3 regions of the Pseudomonas sp. SWRI51 genome follow, and region 3 is predicted to be linked to each of the others. Evidence: predicted binding sites of a transcription regulator. Region 3 holds the regulator's gene; each other region holds the start of a gene.
What was found. Region 3 encodes sigma-54, which starts transcription at its own class of promoters, with help from an activator protein. Its sites were predicted from a motif close to ANTGGCATNNANNTTGCTNT; they were not measured.

Region 1: glnA (type I glutamate--ammonia ligase) is a predicted target of sigma-54. The motif match lies at 2,778-2,797, and genes of this name have one in related genera.
Region 2: flgB (flagellar basal body rod protein FlgB) is a predicted target of sigma-54. The motif match lies at 2,749-2,768, and genes of this name have one in related genera.

The regions. Positions count from the first base shown of each region.
Region 1 is NZ_JABWRG010000050.1:2,363-8,002, forward strand. It holds gene glnL (nitrogen regulation protein NR(II)) at 1-320, opposite strand, end outside; gene aroQ (gamma subclass chorismate mutase AroQ) at 576-1,124, opposite strand; gene glnA (type I glutamate--ammonia ligase) at 1,274-2,680, opposite strand; gene thiI (tRNA uracil 4-sulfurtransferase ThiI) at 3,174-4,628, shown strand; gene typA (translational GTPase TypA) at 4,755-5,640, shown strand, end outside.
Region 2 is NZ_JABWRG010000033.1:13,132-18,771, forward strand. It holds gene flgE (flagellar hook protein FlgE) at 1-1,098, opposite strand, end outside; gene flgD (flagellar hook assembly protein FlgD) at 1,129-1,839, opposite strand; gene flgC (flagellar basal body rod protein FlgC) at 1,855-2,292, opposite strand; gene flgB (flagellar basal body rod protein FlgB) at 2,295-2,702, opposite strand; gene cheR (protein-glutamate O-methyltransferase CheR) at 3,135-3,962, opposite strand; gene HU720_RS12275 (chemotaxis protein CheV) at 4,012-4,941, opposite strand; gene flgA (flagellar basal body P-ring formation chaperone FlgA) at 5,005-5,640, shown strand, end outside.
Region 3 is NZ_JABWRG010000006.1:14,178-19,817, reverse strand. It holds gene rapZ (RNase adapter RapZ) at 1-824, opposite strand, end outside; gene ptsN (PTS IIA-like nitrogen regulatory protein PtsN) at 827-1,291, opposite strand; gene raiA (ribosome-associated translation inhibitor RaiA) at 1,304-1,612, opposite strand; gene HU720_RS03690 (RNA polymerase factor sigma-54) at 1,691-3,184, opposite strand; gene lptB (LPS export ABC transporter ATP-binding protein) at 3,357-4,082, opposite strand; gene lptA (lipopolysaccharide transport periplasmic protein LptA) at 4,083-4,607, opposite strand; gene lptC (LPS export ABC transporter periplasmic protein LptC) at 4,594-5,166, opposite strand; gene HU720_RS03670 (HAD family hydrolase) at 5,175-5,640, opposite strand, start outside.

The DNA of each region.
Region 1 (5,640 bases), on a different contig from region 3:
AGCAGGGTCTGGCCCTGGTGCAGGATCGGCGTGACCGCGTAATCGACGGTGATGGCCTGGCCGGTCAGGGAGGTCAACAGCGCTTCACGCTTGGTGAACGGGTGCGCGTGTTCCACGGCCTGGCGCAGCGAGTTGAGCGCCTCGCTGGACTCGGTGAACAGTTCGCTGATGAATTGCCCATGGCTGCGCTGGCCGCTGACGGCCAGCAGCATTTCGGCCGCTGGGTTCATGTACTCAAGGCGCAGCTCGGCATTGAGCAAAAGCGTGGCCGTGGTCAGGTTGTCCAGAAGCAGACGGTGCTGTGCATCGCTGATGGTCATAAAGTGTCGTTGACCTCTTTTGGCGCTTGCAGCCCCCGGGGCCTGCCCGGGGTGGGTGCGCTATGGATCCGCTGATGCCTGGAAAATGCAAGAAACAAACCAAGGCTCCGAAAAGAAGCGGAATTTCCTGATAAACCCCGGAAGATGCGCATATTCGGACCAGAATCTTCTGAAAATGCGCGTGCTGCGACCTGTTTTGGGGTGACGGGCGGCGCGTAGCGCCTTGCCATGCACCAATATAGAGCATTGCTGCCTTCACTGTTTCAGGCACAGCTGGCCGGTGGCGCGCACCAAGGCCAAGTGGCGCAGTTCATTGTCGGTGCGCCCGGCCAGGGCGTCGGCCAGGTTGCGTGTGCAGTCGGGCATTGGCTTGCGGTCCAGCTCGGCAAGTTCGAACAACAGGCTGGCCTGGAGTTTGTCCAGGCGTGGGCGCAGCTCACTGGCAAGGTCGCGCGGGGCCGCCAGCGCGTTGGGGTCCAGGGTTGCCCAGCGGTCGAGCAAGGCGTACTGGATCAACTTGTTGGCTTCCATCTGGTCGGTAAAAAACGCAGTGGCACGTGCGGGGGGCAGGCCATAGTCGGCGGCTTCCAGGCGCACCTTGGCGAGTACTTGCCGTTCGCGCTCGGGGGCTTCTACCGGCAGGTCGTTGCGCCATTTGTGCTGGGCGACCGAGCGGGCGAGGTCGAGGCGTTGTTCGATGGCGTCAAGCAAGGGGGCGAACTGATTGGCGGTGGGGCTCGCTGCTGTGCAGGCGGTGAGGGCGAGGGTCAGGGCGAAGGGGGGGAGTGCATAGGTGAGGCGCATTGGGGATCTCCGTGGCTGGGAGACCTAGTGTGGGCAGTTGGGCTCGGATTGCTTGTAGGACGCATCTGAATAGATTGCGGGCAGAAACGAAAACGGCCTTCCGAAGAAGGCCGTTTGTCTGAAGTCACCGGCGCAGGGCGCCGCTCACATCAGCAGCTGTAGTACAGCTCGTATTCCAGCGGGTGCACGAAGGTGCGGACCTTGATCTCTTCTTCGCTCTTCAGCTCGATGAAGGCATCGATGAAGTCGTCGGAGAACACGCCGCCCTTGGTCAGGAACGCACGGCCTTTATCCAGCTCTTCCAGAGCTTCTTTCAGGCTGCCGCACACTTGCGGGATTTCCTTGGCCTCTTCAGGCGGCAGGTCGTACAGGTTCTTGTCGGCAGCATCGCCTGGGTGGATCTTGTTCTGGATGCCGTCCAGGCCTGCCATCAGCAGTGCAGCGAAGGCCAGGTACGGGTTGGCCGATGGGTCCGGGAAGCGCGCTTCGATACGGCGGGCTTTCGGGCTGCCAACGTAAGGAATACGGATCGAGGCGGAACGGTTGCGGGCCGAGTAGGCCAGCATTACCGGTGCTTCGAAGCCTGGGACCAGACGCTTGTACGAGTTGGTCGACGGGTTGGTGAAGCCGTTCAGGGCCTTGCCGTGCTTGATGATGCCGCCGATGAAGTACAGGGCGGTATCCGAAAGGCCGGCATAGCCTTCACCGGAGAAGGTGTTTTTGCCGTCTTTCCAGATCGACATGTGCACGTGCATGCCCGAGCCGTTGTCGCCGTACAGAGGCTTAGGCATGAAGGTAGCGGTGCGGCCGTAAGCGTCGGCAACGTTGTGCACGACGTATTTCAGGGCCTGAACTTCGTCCGCTTTCTTCACCAGGGTGTTGAACTTGACGCCGATTTCGTTCTGGCCGGCAGTTGCCACTTCGTGGTGGTGAACTTCGACGATCTGGCCCATTTCTTCCAGTGCGTTGCACATGGCAGTACGGATTTCGTGGTCGTGGTCGAACGGCGGAACCGGGAAGTAGCCGCCTTTGACGCCTGGACGGTGGCCTTTGTTGCCGCCTTCCACGTCAGCACCGGTCATCCACGAGCCTTGCTCGGAGAAGATCTTGAACATCGAGCCGGAAATGTCCGACTGGAACTTCACTTCGTCGAAGATGAAGAACTCAGGCTCCGGGCCTGCGAAGACGGTGTCACCGATGCCGGTGCTCTTCAGGTACTCTTCGGCGCGCTTGGCGATCGCACGTGGGTCGCGGTCGTAGCCCTGCATGCTCGAAGGGTCGACGATGTCACAGGTGATGATCAGGGTCGGTTCTTCGGTGAACGGGTCCAGTACGGCAGTATCATCGACCGGCATCAGGATCATGTCGGAGGCTTCGATGCCTTTCCAGCCGGCAATGGAGGAACCGTCGAACATCTTGCCGACTTCGAAGAAGTCTTCGTCCAGGCCATCGCGCGCCGGCATGGTCACGTGATGCTGAATGCCTTTGGTGTCCGTGAAACGCAGATCAATCCACTTGACGTCATGATCTTTGATGAGTTGAACCGACTTCGACATGTTGTCCTCCGGAGGGTCTAGAGCGCGGTAGGCCGCTGCTCTGGAAAAAGGGTGTTGCCGGGCGCGGATAGTCGGCCAAGCTTACCTGCCTCACAAGGGAGCAAATTGCATGCCAGTGCCCGAAAATGGCGAGCGCAGGATAAAAGGCGGCGTTTGCGGGCATTTGCGGGCGGGGTGCCGAGGAAAAACGCACTTATAAGAGGCGTAATTTAATGTGTGCGCACCATTGTGGTGCCTTGATGGAGGTTGGGGCCTCATCGCGGGGCAAGCCCGCTCCCACGCATGGCTTTGCAGTCAGGCCCCCAAGGAATTGAATAGGTGTCCAACTCCTTGAGGCCAGCCGGCCCTTGTGGGAGCGGGCTTGCCCCGCGATGAGGCCGGTAAAGCCAAGATAATTCGACGCCAGCGTTCAAAAACTGCTCAAAACCTGAGCAATTTCCGATATAATTCGCGCCCCTCATTTTCGGCAGGCCCTGCGCGCGCTGTTAACCCAATGAAACTTATCGTCAAAGTCTTCCCAGAGATCACCATCAAAAGCCGGCCGGTGCGCAAGCGCTTCATCCGCCAGCTCGGCAAGAACATCCGCAACGTGCTCAAGGACCTCGATCCTGAGCTCGTGGTTGATGGTGTCTGGGACAATCTCGAGGTGGTCACCCGCATCGAGGACGAAAAGGTTCAGCGCGAGATCATCGAGCGCCTTACCTGCACCCCGGGTATCACCCACTTCCTGCAGGTCGAGGAGTACCCGCTGGGCGACTTCGACGACATCGTTGCCAAGTGCAAGCAGCACTTCGGTCACCTGTTGGCCGGCAAGCACTTTGCCGTGCGCTGCAAGCGTGGTGGTCACCACGACTTCACCTCGATGGACGTCGACCGCTACGTTGGCAGCCAGTTGCGCCAGCAGTGCGGCGCCGCCGGTATCGAGCTGAAGAACCCCGAAGTGCTGGTGCGTATCGAAATCCGCAACCAGCGCCTGTACGTGATTCACAACCAGCACCAGGGCATTGGCGGCTACCCGCTGGGCGCCCTGGAGCAGACGCTGGTGCTGATGTCCGGCGGCTTCGACTCCACCGTGGCGGCCTACCAGATGATGCGTCGCGGCCTGATGACCCACTTCTGCTTCTTCAACCTTGGCGGCCGTGCCCACGAGCTGGGCGTGATGGAAGTGGCGCACTTCCTGTGGAAGAAATACGGCAGCAGCCAGCGCGTGCTGTTTATCAGCGTGCCGTTCGAAGAAGTGGTCGGCGAGATTCTCAACAAGGTCGACAACAGCTACATGGGCGTGACGCTCAAGCGCATGATGCTGCGCGGCGCCGCACATATGGCCGACCGCCTGCAGATCGACGCGCTGGTCACCGGCGAGGCGATTTCCCAGGTTTCCAGCCAGACTTTGCCGAACCTGTCGATCATCGACTCGGCCACCGACAAGCTGGTGCTGCGCCCGCTGCTGGCCAGCCACAAGCAGGACATCATCGACCAGGCCACCGAAATCGGCACCGCCGACTTCGCCAAGCACATGCCTGAGTACTGCGGCGTTATCTCGGTAAACCCGACCACCCATGCCAAGCGCCACCGCATGGAGCATGAAGAGAAGCAGTTCGACATGGCCGTGCTCGAGCGCGCCCTGGAGCGCGCGCGGCTGATCTCCATCGACCATGTGATCGACGAGCTGGGCAAGGACGTTGAAATCGAAGAAGTGGCCGAGGCATTGCCGGGCCAGATCGTCATCGATATCCGTCACCCCGATGCCCAGGAAGACCAGCCACTGGTCATCGACGGCATTGAGGTCCAGGCTATGCCGTTCTATGCCATCAACAGCAAATTCAAGCAGCTGGATGCCAACCGGCAGTACCTGCTGTATTGCGACAAGGGTGTGATGAGCCGTTTGCACGCACACCATCTGCTCAGTGAGGGACATGCCAATGTGCGTGTTTATCGTCCGACATAAGATGCCGGGGCTCTATGGCGGCAGCATCCGCCATCGCCCCCCCGACCGCCGGGCCCGCTGAGCCTTTTAACTTCATATTGGCCGTCTAGACTGGCGGCAACCGAATCCTCTGATCGAGATACAGTTGTGATCGAAAATCTGCGTAACATCGCCATCATCGCCCACGTTGACCATGGTAAAACCACCCTGGTCGACAAACTCCTGCGTCAGTCCGGCACTCTGGAGCGTAACGAGCTCAACGACGAGCGCGTCATGGACTCCAACGACCAGGAAAAAGAGCGCGGTATTACCATTCTGGCGAAAAACACCGCCATCAACTGGAACGGCTACCACATCAACATCGTCGACACCCCCGGCCACGCCGACTTCGGTGGCGAGGTTGAGCGTGTAATGTCGATGGTCGACTCCGTGCTGCTGCTGGTCGACGCCCAGGACGGCCCTATGCCGCAAACCCGCTTCGTGACCAAAAAGGCGTTCGAAGCTGGTCTGAAGCCAATCGTCGTGATCAACAAGGTCGACCGTCCGGGCGCGCGTCCTGACTGGGTTCTGGACCAGATCTTCGACCTGTTCGACAACCTCGGCGCTACCGACGAGCAGTTGGACTTCCAGGTTGTCTACGCCTCGGCCCTGAACGGCATCGCCGGCCTGGATCACACCGCCATGGGCGAAGACATGACTGCCCTGTACCAGGCTGTCGTCGACCACGTTCCAGCGCCAGCTGTTGACCGTGACGGCCCGTTCCAGATGCAAATCTCGGCACTGGACTACAACAGCTTCCTCGGTGTTATCGGTGTTGGCCGTATCGCCCGTGGTCGCATCAAGCCGAACACCCCGGTTGTTGCCATCGACGCCGACGGCAAGAAGCGTAACGGCCGTATCCTCAAGCTGATGGGTCACCACGGCCTGCACCGTGTAGACGTCGAAGAAGCCCAGGCTGGCGACATCGTCTGCATCAGCGGTTTCGACGAGCTGTTCATCTCCGACACCCTGTGCGACCCGACTGCCGTTGAGG
Region 2 (5,640 bases), on a different contig from region 3:
CGCCAGCGCTACCTGACCAATGGCCCGCGACTGCTGGTTGCTGAAGCTTGCGAACATCACGCCGGTGGAGTCGATCGACAGGCTCGACAGGATACCGGTGGCGTAGCCATCCTGGGACTGCGACATACGCGCGGTCTCGGTGTTGTACGAGGTGGTGCTGTTCATCGACAAGCGCATGCCGTCAGTGGCCGCAGCCGAACCGTTCGACGCCCAGTTGCCGGTAGCATCCTTGGCCGCCGGGATCCAGCCCTTGAGCGTGAAGGTGTTGTTGGTCACCGACCACGCGGTAGCTGGGGTCACCGCTTCGGCAGCCATCGACAGCACGCTGCCGTCGGACTTGAACTTGATAGTACCTTCCAGCGGGTCGGTGCTGGTCGGGTCGAGCGGGTTGCGGCCGTCGACCAGGGTGTACATGGTCCACTCATTGGTGCCGGTCTTGCGATAGAACTGCTCCATGGTGTGCTCGTTACCCTGGCTGTCGTACACCTTGGTCGGGAACGACTTGGTGTAGGTCGTGTCGTCCGAAGGGTCGAACGCCGGGCCACCCGCATCTGCCGGAGGAGTAGGCGTCGGGATGATCGGCAGGGCAATGATGTCGGCTTCGGAGTTCAGGTTGATGCCCTGGTCGATCAGGGTGGTAGCCTTAGGCGCCAGCGCCGAAGTGTCGATCTTCAGGTCGGTCAGGATGCCCTTCTTGATGTTGCCATTTTCATCAGCCGCATAGCCCTGCAGGCGCAAGCCGTCGGAGGTAACGACGAAGTTGTCCTTGTTGTTCTGGAACGCACCGGCACGGGTGTAAACCTGCGCGCCGTTGTCGGACAGGATGAAGTAGCCCTGCCCCTGGATACCCATGTCCAGCACGTTGCCGGTGTTGTTCACGTCACCCTGGCTGAACTGCTGGGAAACCGCAGCCAGGCGCACGCCGTTACCGACCTGGTTCTTGCCCACGCCCAGACGGTTGGCGCCGGCGTACACATCGGCGAACTCGGCACGCGAGGACTTGAAACCAGTGGTGTTGACGTTGGCGATGTTGTTGCCGGTAACGTCGAGTTGCTTGTTGGCTGCGTACAGACCGCTAAGGCCGATATTGAAAGACATGCTGTTGCTCCTTTTGCCGTTCTGTCGGCCTTAGATACCGATTGTTTGTACGTCGGACAGGGAAACCTTGCCCACACCTGCGAGGTTGAGAACCATCTCGCCGGTGGTGTTGAAGCTGACACTGGTGACCTTGGCCGGCAGCAGGGTGTTCATCTGCACCGACTTGCCGTCCACCGTGGTGGTGGCGGTAAAGGTGTAGGTACCCGGCGCGACCTTCTCGCCCTTGGCGTTGGTGCCGTCCCAGATAAAGTCCGCGTAGCCGGCTTTCTGCTCGCCCAACTCGATGGTCTTGACGGTGTTGCCGTCCTTGTCGGTGACAGTGACCTTGGCCTCGTTGATGGCCTGCGGCACGACAAACTGGGCGTTGAAGCTTTCGGCGGTATCGACCACCGCCTTGGTGTTCTGCACGATCACCGAGCGCCCGACCAGGGACGAGGCCTGCAACGCCTGGGACGACGCCATGGCGCTGGCGATGTTGGTCACCGACTCGTTCAGCGAGGTGATGCCTTCGAGGCTGCTGAACTGCGCAAGCTGGGCCACGAACTCGCCGTTGTCCTGCGGATCGAGCGGGTTCTGGTGCTGCATCTGGGTAACCAGCAACTGCAGGAACGCATCCTTGCCCAGGGTGCTGTTGTCGTTGGTACCGCTGAGGCTTTTCTTGTTGGCGGCGTTACCGGAGCTCACGCCTGAGGAGGCGATCACGTCGTTGAGGTTTACACCGCTGGTAGAAGTCGTTGCCATGGTTCGGATTCCTTATCACTGACCCAGGGTCAGAACTTTCTGCATCATGGCCTTGGCGGTGTTCATCAGCTCGGCGTTGGTCTGGAACGCACGGCTGGCGGAGATCATGTCAGCCATCTCCTCGACCACATTGACGTTGGGGTAGTAGACGTAGCCGTCCTTGTTCGCCGCCGGGTGGTTGGGCTCGTAACGGGCTTCCAGATTGCTCTGGTCCTCGATGATGCCCTTCACCTGCACGCCCTGCCCCGCTTCACCCTGCTCTTCGAACAGCGACTGGCCTGCTTGCGCGTTCTGGAAGGTGGTGGCGAATACCGGGTGGCGGGCACGGTAGGTCTGGTCGATGCTCGACGAGACGGTCTCGGCGTTGGCGATGTTGGAGGCAACGGTGTTGAGGCGGGTGTTTTGCGCGCTCATGCCGCTGCCGGCGATGTTGAAGACACTGGACAGGGACATGCTTATTCTCCGCGCAGGGCTGAGACCAGCCCTTTGAATTTGCTGTTGAGCAAGGTGAAGCTGGCCTGGAAGCCGATGGCGTTTTCGGTGTAGTTGGACTGCTCGATATGCGCATCGACGGTGTTCTGGTCCACCGACGGCTGGGTCGGGGTACGGAACTTCAGGGTGTCGTCAGCCATGGCCAGGCCTTCGGCTTCGATGTGCCGGGTGTTGGTGCGATCCAGGGCGATGCGACCTTTTTGCTGCTTGTCCGCCTCGGCGGCGAGCACGGAGGAAAAGTCCATGTCACGCGCCTTGTAGTTAGGCGTGTCGGCGTTGGCAATGTTGTTGGCCAGCACCTCGGCGCGCTGGGCGCGGAAGCCCAATGCCTTTTCGTGGATGCCAAGGGCTTTGTCGAAGCTGATGCTCATGTCTGGGAAACCTTCAGAGGTTGACCGGAATTTCGTTGGCAAAGCTTTAGCAAGGGCTGTGCCACTTTCACCAAAGCCCGGAATCTGCGGGCTGCGCTGGGTATTGGGGTTTGCCGGCTGCCAGAAAAGCGGCAAAGCGCTTCCGCCTTGGCGCAGGCAAGCGGCAATTGCCAGGCGGCAACAGCGGCAAAACAAAAAATTGACGTGGGTTGCGGCGGGGTTAGCGGCAAGCCTGTGCCGGCCTCATCGCAGGCTATCGCCAGCTCCCACGGGTTCGGTGCTGGCCATCAGCATCGAGGCTGAGCACGGTCTTTGTGGGAGCTGGCGATAGCCTGCGATGAGGCCGGCACAGGCCTGCTCGGGAACCTAGGGAAAAACAACAAAAAAGGCCGGCATCTTTCGATACCGGCCTCTTTCTACCACCCACCCGCCTTACTTGGCCTGGTAGATGATGCCTGGGCTGCACTGCACCATCTGATAATGGTCCGGCAGCCCATTCAGCGCCTCGGAAGCCCCCAGGAACAGGTAGCCGCCCGGCTTGAGGGTGCTGTGAATGCGCATGAGGATGTCCTTCTTGACCTGGGCCGAGAAGTAGATCAGCACGTTGCGGCAGAACACGATGTCGAATTTGCCGAGCGATGCGTAGCTGTCGAGCAGGTTGAAGGAACGGAACTCGACGCGGTTGCGGATCGGCGCCTTGATCGCCCAGCGGCCCGGCCCTTTCGGGTCGAAATAGCGCTGCAGGCGCTCCTGGGACAAGCCCCGTGCAATGGCAAGGCTGTCGTATTCGCCAGTCTTGCAGTTGTTGAGCATCAAGCCAGACAAGTCGGTGGCAACGATCTGCGCGCCCATTTTCAGCTGCCCGAGGTTGCCGCGCTCGAACTCATCGATGGTCATCGAGATGGAGTAAGGCTCCTGGCCGGACGAGCACGCCGCCGACCAGATACGCAGGCGCTGGCCTGGGTTGCCCTTGATGAACTCGGGGATGACCTTGTTCTTGAGCACTTCGAATGGATAGCTGTCGCGGAACCACAGGGTTTCGTTGGTGGTCATGGCGTCGACCACCTGCTCGCGCAAACCGCTGCGCGGTTGGGTCTGGATGCGCTGCACCAGTTCACCCAACGACTTGATACCCTGTTGCTCCATCAGCTTGTTGAGACGGCTGGAGACCAGATACTGCTTATTCTCGCCCAGCAGGATGCCACAGGCTTTTTCCAGGAAGACCCGGAACTGTTCGAAATCCAAATTACCCGTAGACACAGCTGCCGCCTCTTTCTATTCGCTAACGCCGGGGCGAGCCCCGGCTGTTTCAATGAGTTGCCTTGATCCGGTCGACTACCCGTTGGGCAAGGTCGTCCGGCCTGAACTTGGCCAGGAAGTCATCAGCCCCGACCTTTTTCACCATCGCCTGGTTGAATACCCCGGACAGCGAAGTATGCAGGCAGATGTGCAGTTTTTGCATGCGTGGATCGCTACGAATCTCTGATGTGAGGGTATAGCCGTCCATTTCCGGCATTTCAATGTCGGAAATCATCATCAAAAACTCGTCTTCTGGCCGTTTGCCTTCATCGACCAGCTTGCGCAGGTAGTCCAGCGCCTGGCGACCGTCGTTCAGCGCCACCACCTCCACGCCGACCGTTTGCAGACAACGGCTGACCTGCTTGCGCGCCACCGACGAATCGTCGACCGTCAGTACCCGCAGCAACACCGCCTTGTCGGCAACCTCGGCATCCACCACACCGGCCGAGACCTGTTGTGACGACGGCGAAACCTCGGCAAGCACTTTTTCCACGTCGATAATTTCAACCATGCGGTTATCGACCCGAGTGACTGCCGTCAAGTAATGGTCACGCCCGGTACCCTTGGGTGGCGGGTGGATCTCTTCCCAGTTCATGTTGACGATGCGCTCCACCGAATGCACCAGGAAGCCTTGGGTCTTGGTGTTGTACTCGGTGATGATCACGAAACTGTTGCGCAGTTCTTCACGCAGGCCCGGCAAGCCGGTGGCCATCGACAGGTCCAGAATCGGAATGGTCGCCCCGCGAATGTTGGCCACCCCACGCACCACAGGGTGCGCCTTGGGCAGCAAGGTCAGCGCCGGGCACTGCAGCACCTCGCGGACCTTGAATACATTGATGCCATAGAGCTGGTCGCCATTGAGGCGAAACAACAGCAGCTCCAGGCGATTCTGCCCCACCAGCTGTGTGCGCTGGTTGACCGAATCCATTACTCCAGCCATGCCGGACTCCTTCAACGATTGCCTGCGTACCAAGTCGGCACGGGGATTGCTTTTTTGAGCACCATGTACACGAAAACGACATTTTCCCGACGACTGACGCACTGGCTGACCGGCTCGCTTGCCGCGCTGTGCGTAGTAGCGCCTGGCCTTCAGCCGCAGGCGGACGCGTTCACCTTGCCTGAACAGCTTATCGGTGTCACCCAAGGGTTTCTTGAATTCACAGTCGAAGATTATCTGGCGACCACCCAGACCCAAGGCCGTTACGAGATCCAGGTGAACAACCTCGACCCGCGCCTGCGCATGCCGCAGTGTAGCCAGCAACTTGACGCGTCCCTGGAAAGCACCACGCCTTTGGGGCGAGTCACGGTGAAGGTGCGTTGCGATGGCAGCTCGCCATGGACGGTGTTTGTCCCGGCCCAGGTGCGGCTGCTGCGCGACGTGGTGGTAATGACCCGCCCGCTGCGCCGCGAAAGCGTGATCAGCGATGCCGACGTAGGCCTGCGTGAGCGCGATGTCGGCACCCTGGGGCCTGGGTATCTGACCCAACTGGACCAGGCCCTGGGCATGAAGCTGATTCGCCCGGTGGTGGTCGACCAAGTGCTGACCCAAGTTCACCTGGAGCAGGCCGAAGTAGTTCGCAAAGGTGACCAGGTGGTAATCATTGCCCGCAGCGGCAGCCTGAGCGTACGCATGCCAGGC
Region 3 (5,640 bases):
TTCAGGGTGGGCTGGAGCAACTGGCCGAGGCGTTCGGTGATATACACCGAGCGATGGTGGCCGCCTGTGCAGCCGATGGCGATGGTGACATAGGCACGGTTGCTGGCGGCAAAACGCGGAAGCCATTTGAGCAGGTAGCTGGAGATGTCCTGGAACATTTCCTCGACGTCCGGCTGCGCGGCCAGGTAGTCGATAACCGGCTGTTCGAGGCCAGAATGCTCACGAAGTTCCGGCTTCCAGTAGGGGTTGGGCAGGCAGCGCACATCGAACACCAGGTCGGCGTCCACCGGCATGCCGCGTTTGAAGCCGAATGATTCCACCAGAAACGCCGTACCCGGTTCGGGCTGGTTGAGCAGCCTCAGCTTGATCGAGTCGCGCAACTGATACAGGTTCAGGTTGGTGGTGTCGATCTTGAGGTCGGCCAGATCCGCGATGGGGCCAAGCAGCTCGCTTTCGACGCGAATGGCTTCGGCCAGCGAGCGGTTCTGGTTGGTCAGCGGGTGGCGCCGGCGTGTCTCGGAAAAGCGTTTGAGCAGGGTGTCTTCGTCGGCGTCCAGGTACAACACATCACATTGGATGTGCCGGGCGCGGGCGTCCTCGAGCAGTTCCGGGAAGCGTGACAGGTGGCTGGGCAGGTTGCGCGCATCGATGGAAACAGCAACCTTGGGTTGCTGCAGCTCGGTGTTGATCAGCGCGTTTTCTGCCAACTGCGGCAACAGCCCGGCAGGGAGGTTGTCGATGCAGTAGTAGCCGTTGTCTTCCAGTACGTCGAGGGCGGTGCTCTTGCCGGAGCCGGAGCGGCCGCTGACGATGATCAGGCGCATGTTCAGTGCTCGTTCTGTACGTCCAGGACAACCTGGTACAGGGCCTCGTTGCTGCTTGCCGAGCGCAGGCGATCGCGAACGTCCTTGCGATCAAGCATGCTGGCGATCTGGCGCAGCAGTTCAAGGTGGGCATCGGTGGCAGCTTCGGGGACCAGCAGCACGAACAGCAGGTCGACCGGTGCGCCATCGATGGCGTCGTAATCGATAGGGGCGTCAAGATGCAGCAGGGCACTTACCGGCGCCGTGCAGCCTTCGAGCCGGCAGTGAGGAATGGCGATGCCATTGCCAAAACCGGTTGAGCCGAGTTTTTCGCGAGCGACCAGCTTTTCGAAGACGTCTTGCATCTCCAGCTCTGGTACTTGGTCGGCGATCAGGGTGGCGACCTTTTCGAGGGCGCGTTTTTTACTGCCGCCCGGCACGTTCACGAGGGAACGGCCGGGGGTCAGGATGGTTTCAAGTCGGATCATGGATGAGGGGGATCAGCGGGCGGCTGCGCCTTGCAGCAAGCTTTGCTGTTTTTCCTTGTGTTTTTTCAGTTGGCGGTCGAGCTTGTCGGCCAAGGCATCGATCGCGGCATACATGTCTAGGTGTTCGGCATTGGCGACCACTTCGCCGCCGGGAATCTGGAGGGTTGCTTCAACCTTCTGCTGCAGCTTCTCGACTTTCATGATCACCGTTGCATTGGTGATCTTGTCGAAATGCCCTTCCACGCGGGCGAGCTTTTCAAGCACGTAATCGCGCAGTGGTTGGGTAACTTCTACATGCTGGCCACTGATGTTGACTTGCATACAGCTTCTCCTTTATTGCCCGTGCATAAAGAGGCAGGTGTTGCACCTGCCACTGAAACGCTGTGGCGGACCCCGGTGCTACATCAGTCGCTTGCGCTCACTCGATGGGGCTATGCCCAGCGATTCGCGGTACTTGGCGACGGTGCGACGGGCTACCTGGATGCCTTGTGCCTCCAGTAAACCAGCGATCTTGCTGTCACTCAATGGCTTTTTCTGATTTTCCGCCGCAACCAGTTTTTTGATGATCGCGCGGATCGCCGTGGACGAGCATTCGCCGCCTTCCGCGGTGCTCACGTGGCTTGAGAAAAAGTATTTCAGTTCGTAGATGCCGCGCGGGGTGTGCATGTATTTCTGCGTGGTAACGCGGGAAATGGTCGACTCGTGCATGCCCACCGCCTCGGCGATATCGTGCAGCACCAGCGGCTTCATGGCCTCGTCACCGTACTCGAGGAAATCGCGCTGGTGCTCGACGATCTGCGTGGCGACCTTCATCAGCGTTTCGTTGCGGCTCTGCAGGCTCTTGATGAACCAGCGCGCCTCCTGCAACTGGTTGCGCATGAAGGTGTTGTCGGCGCTGGTGTCGGCGCGGCGCACGAACCCTGCGTACTGCGGGTTGACCCGCAGGCGCGGCATCGCCTCCTGGTTAAGCTCGACCAGCCAGCGCTCGCTGTCCTTGCGCACGATCACGTCAGGTACCACGTACTCAGGCTCGCTCGACTCGATTTGCGAGCCGGGACGCGGGTTGAGGCTCTGCACCAGCTCGATGACCTGGCGCAGCTCGTCTTCCTTGAGCTTCATGCGGCGCATCAGCTGGCTGTAGTCGCGCCCGCCGAGCAGGTCGATGAAGTCGGTGACCAGGCGCTGCGCCTCGGCCATCCATGGGGTGGAAGCCGGCAGTTGGCGCAATTGCAGCAGCAGGCATTCACCCAGGGTGCGAGCGCCGATGCCGGCCGGCTCGAACTGCTGGATGCGGTGCAATACGGCCTCGACCTCGTCCAGCTCGATGTCCAGCTCCGGGTCGAACCCTGCACAGATTTCTTCGAGGGAGTCTTCGAGGTAGCCCTGGCCGTTGATGCTGTCGATCAGTGTCACGGCGATCAGGCGGTCGGTGTCGGACATAGGCGCCAGGTTCAGTTGCCACAGCAGGTGGCTCTGCAGGCTCTCGCCGACCGAGGTGCGGGTGGTGAAGTCCCACTCGTCATCGTCGTTGCTGGGCAGGCTGCTGGCGCTGGTCTGGTAGATATCTTCCCAGGCGGTATCGACCGGTAGCTCGTTGGGGATGCGTTCACCCCAGTCGCCGTCTTCGAGGTTTTCGCTGCTGCTGGTGGATTCCTGGAAGCTGTTGTCCTGAACTTCGGCGACCGGTTTGCTTTCGGCGTTGTCCGCCATCGGGTCGCTGTTGTCGAAATCTTCGCCGTCTTCCTGGCGTTCGAGCATCGGATTGGATTCCAGCGCTTCCTGAATCTCCTGCTGGAGGTCCAGGGTAGAAAGCTGGAGCAGACGAATGGCCTGTTGCAACTGCGGGGTCATCGTCAGTTGCTGGCCCATTTTTAGGACGAGCGATGGTTTCATGGCAGGGGCTTAATACCTTGTTCGCCGGCGCGCATGCGCCATCCACTACACGTAGGGCGCGTGGGCGCCGATTTTAAGCAAGTTATATGCCTGAAAATGCAGCGTTTGCCTAGAGCACTGTAACACTTAAGTCTTGAACGACTCGCGGCAACAGTGCTCCAGGCGGCCCGGATCAGAGGCGGAACTCGTGACCCAGGTAGACTTCCTTGACCAGCTGGTTGGCCAGGATGGTCTCGGCGTCGCCTTCGGCGATCAGCTGGCCGTCGTTGACGATGTACGCAGTTTCACAGATATCCAGGGTTTCGCGAACGTTGTGGTCGGTGATCAGTACGCCGATGCCCTTGTTCTTGAGGTGGTGGATGATCTGCTTGATGTCGCCCACCGAAATGGGGTCGACACCGGCAAAAGGTTCGTCCAGCAGGATGAACTTGGGTGCAGTCGCCAGCGCGCGGGCAATCTCGACGCGGCGGCGTTCGCCACCGGACAGGCTCATGCCGAGGTTGTCGCGGATGTGGCTGATGTGGAACTCCTGCAGCAGGCTTTCGAGCTCTTTGCGCCGGCCGTCGCGGTCGAGGTCCTTGCGGGTCTCGAGGATGGCCATGATGTTGTCGGCCACCGACAGCTTGCGGAAGATCGAGGCTTCCTGCGGCAGGTAGCCGATACCTGCCTGGGCGCGGCCGTGCATGGGCTGGTGGCTGACATCGAGGTTGTCGATGAGCACGCGGCCCTGATCAGCCTGGACCAGCCCGACGATCATGTAGAAGCAGGTGGTCTTGCCGGCGCCGTTAGGGCCGAGCAGGCCGACGATCTGGCCGCTGTCGATCGACAGGCTGACGTCACGCACGACTTGCCGGCTCTTGTAGCTCTTGGCCAGGTGCTGGGCTTTGAGGGTTGCCATTTACTCGGCCTTTTTCTTCGGTTGAATGACCATGTCGATACGCTGACGTGGTGCAGTCACGTTGCCACCGCGACCGGCGGTAGCCACTTGGGTCTTGGTGTTGTAGACGATTTTCTCGCCTTCGGTGGTGTTGCCTTCGTTCTCGACCTTGGCGCGGTCGGTGAGCACGACCAGGTCTTTTTGCGCCTGGTACTGGATGGTCACCGCCCAGCCTTTCATCTTGTCGGCCTTGGCTGCGCTTTGCTGCTGCTCGAAGTAGGCCAGGTTGCCCACCGAGGTGACCACGTCGATGTCGCCGTTGGCGGCACGGGTCATGGTCACGGTGTTGCCTTTGATCATCATCGAGCCTTGGGTGATGATGACATCGCCGGTATAGGTGGCCACGCCTTGCTTGTCGTCTAGGTGGGCGTTGTCCGCCTGGATGCGGATCGGCTGGTCACGGTCGTTCGGCAGGGCGAAGGCGCTCGCGCTTCCCAGTGCTACGCCCAGGCTGAGCAGAAGGGGGATGGTTTTAACGAGCCTCATACTGTCCTCTTACGTTAGAGAGCAGGTCCATCCTGCCTTCTTTCAAATACGCTTTCATTCCTTTGCCCGTAGTGGTGCCACCGGCGCCGTCGATTCTAACGGCTTGCTCGGTCTGCGCATATTCCTTCTGCGGGAACACGGTCATGCGGGTGGTGGTGATGATGGTGTCGCGCTTGCGTTCGTCGGTGCGGGCCACGCGGACCGCGTCGATCAGTTCGACCTCGGTGCCGTCCGGGTTGACCTCGGCGCGCTTGCTCTGCACATGCCACGGGAACTGGGTGCCACGGTACAGGTGCAGGTCGGGCGTGGTCACCAGGGTGACGTCGCTGGCCTTCATGTGCTCGACCTTGTCGGCAGTCATTTCGTACTGCAGCTTGCCCTCAGGGGTGAACTGCACACTGTGGGCATTGACCGCGTAGTAGTCGATGGCACTTTCGTCGACCTGCGCCACGGGCTTGTCGAGGAAGCTTTCTGGGCTGACGTTCCAGTAGCCGACGGCCACCAGTACGGCAGCGATAGCCCCGAGCAGCGCAATGTTTTTAACCTTCTTGCTGAACATGTCCGGCCTTACAGGTAGTGAGCGTTGGCAGCGTCCAGGGTACCCTGGGCCTGCATGATCAGTTCGCAGAACTCGCGTGCAGCACCTTCGCCGCCGCGCGCCTGGGTGATGCCGTGGGCATGTTCGCGCACGAACGCCGCAGCATTGTGCACCGCCATGCCCAGGCCGACCCGGCGAATGACCGGCAGGTCCGGCAGGTCGTCGCCCAGGTAGGCAACCTGCTCGTAGCTTAGATTGAGTTCGGCGAGCAGGCCGTCCAGTACCACCATTTTGTCTTCGCGGCCTTGGAACAGGTGCGGGATGCCGAGGTTCCTGGCGCGGCGCTCCACCACCGGGGTCTTGCGGCCGCTGATGATGGCGGTGGTTACGCCCGAGGCCATGAGCATCTTGATGCCGTGGCCGTCGAGGGTGTTGAACGTCTTGAATTCGCTGCCATCTTCGAGGAAGTACAGGCGCCCGTCGGTGAGCACGCCG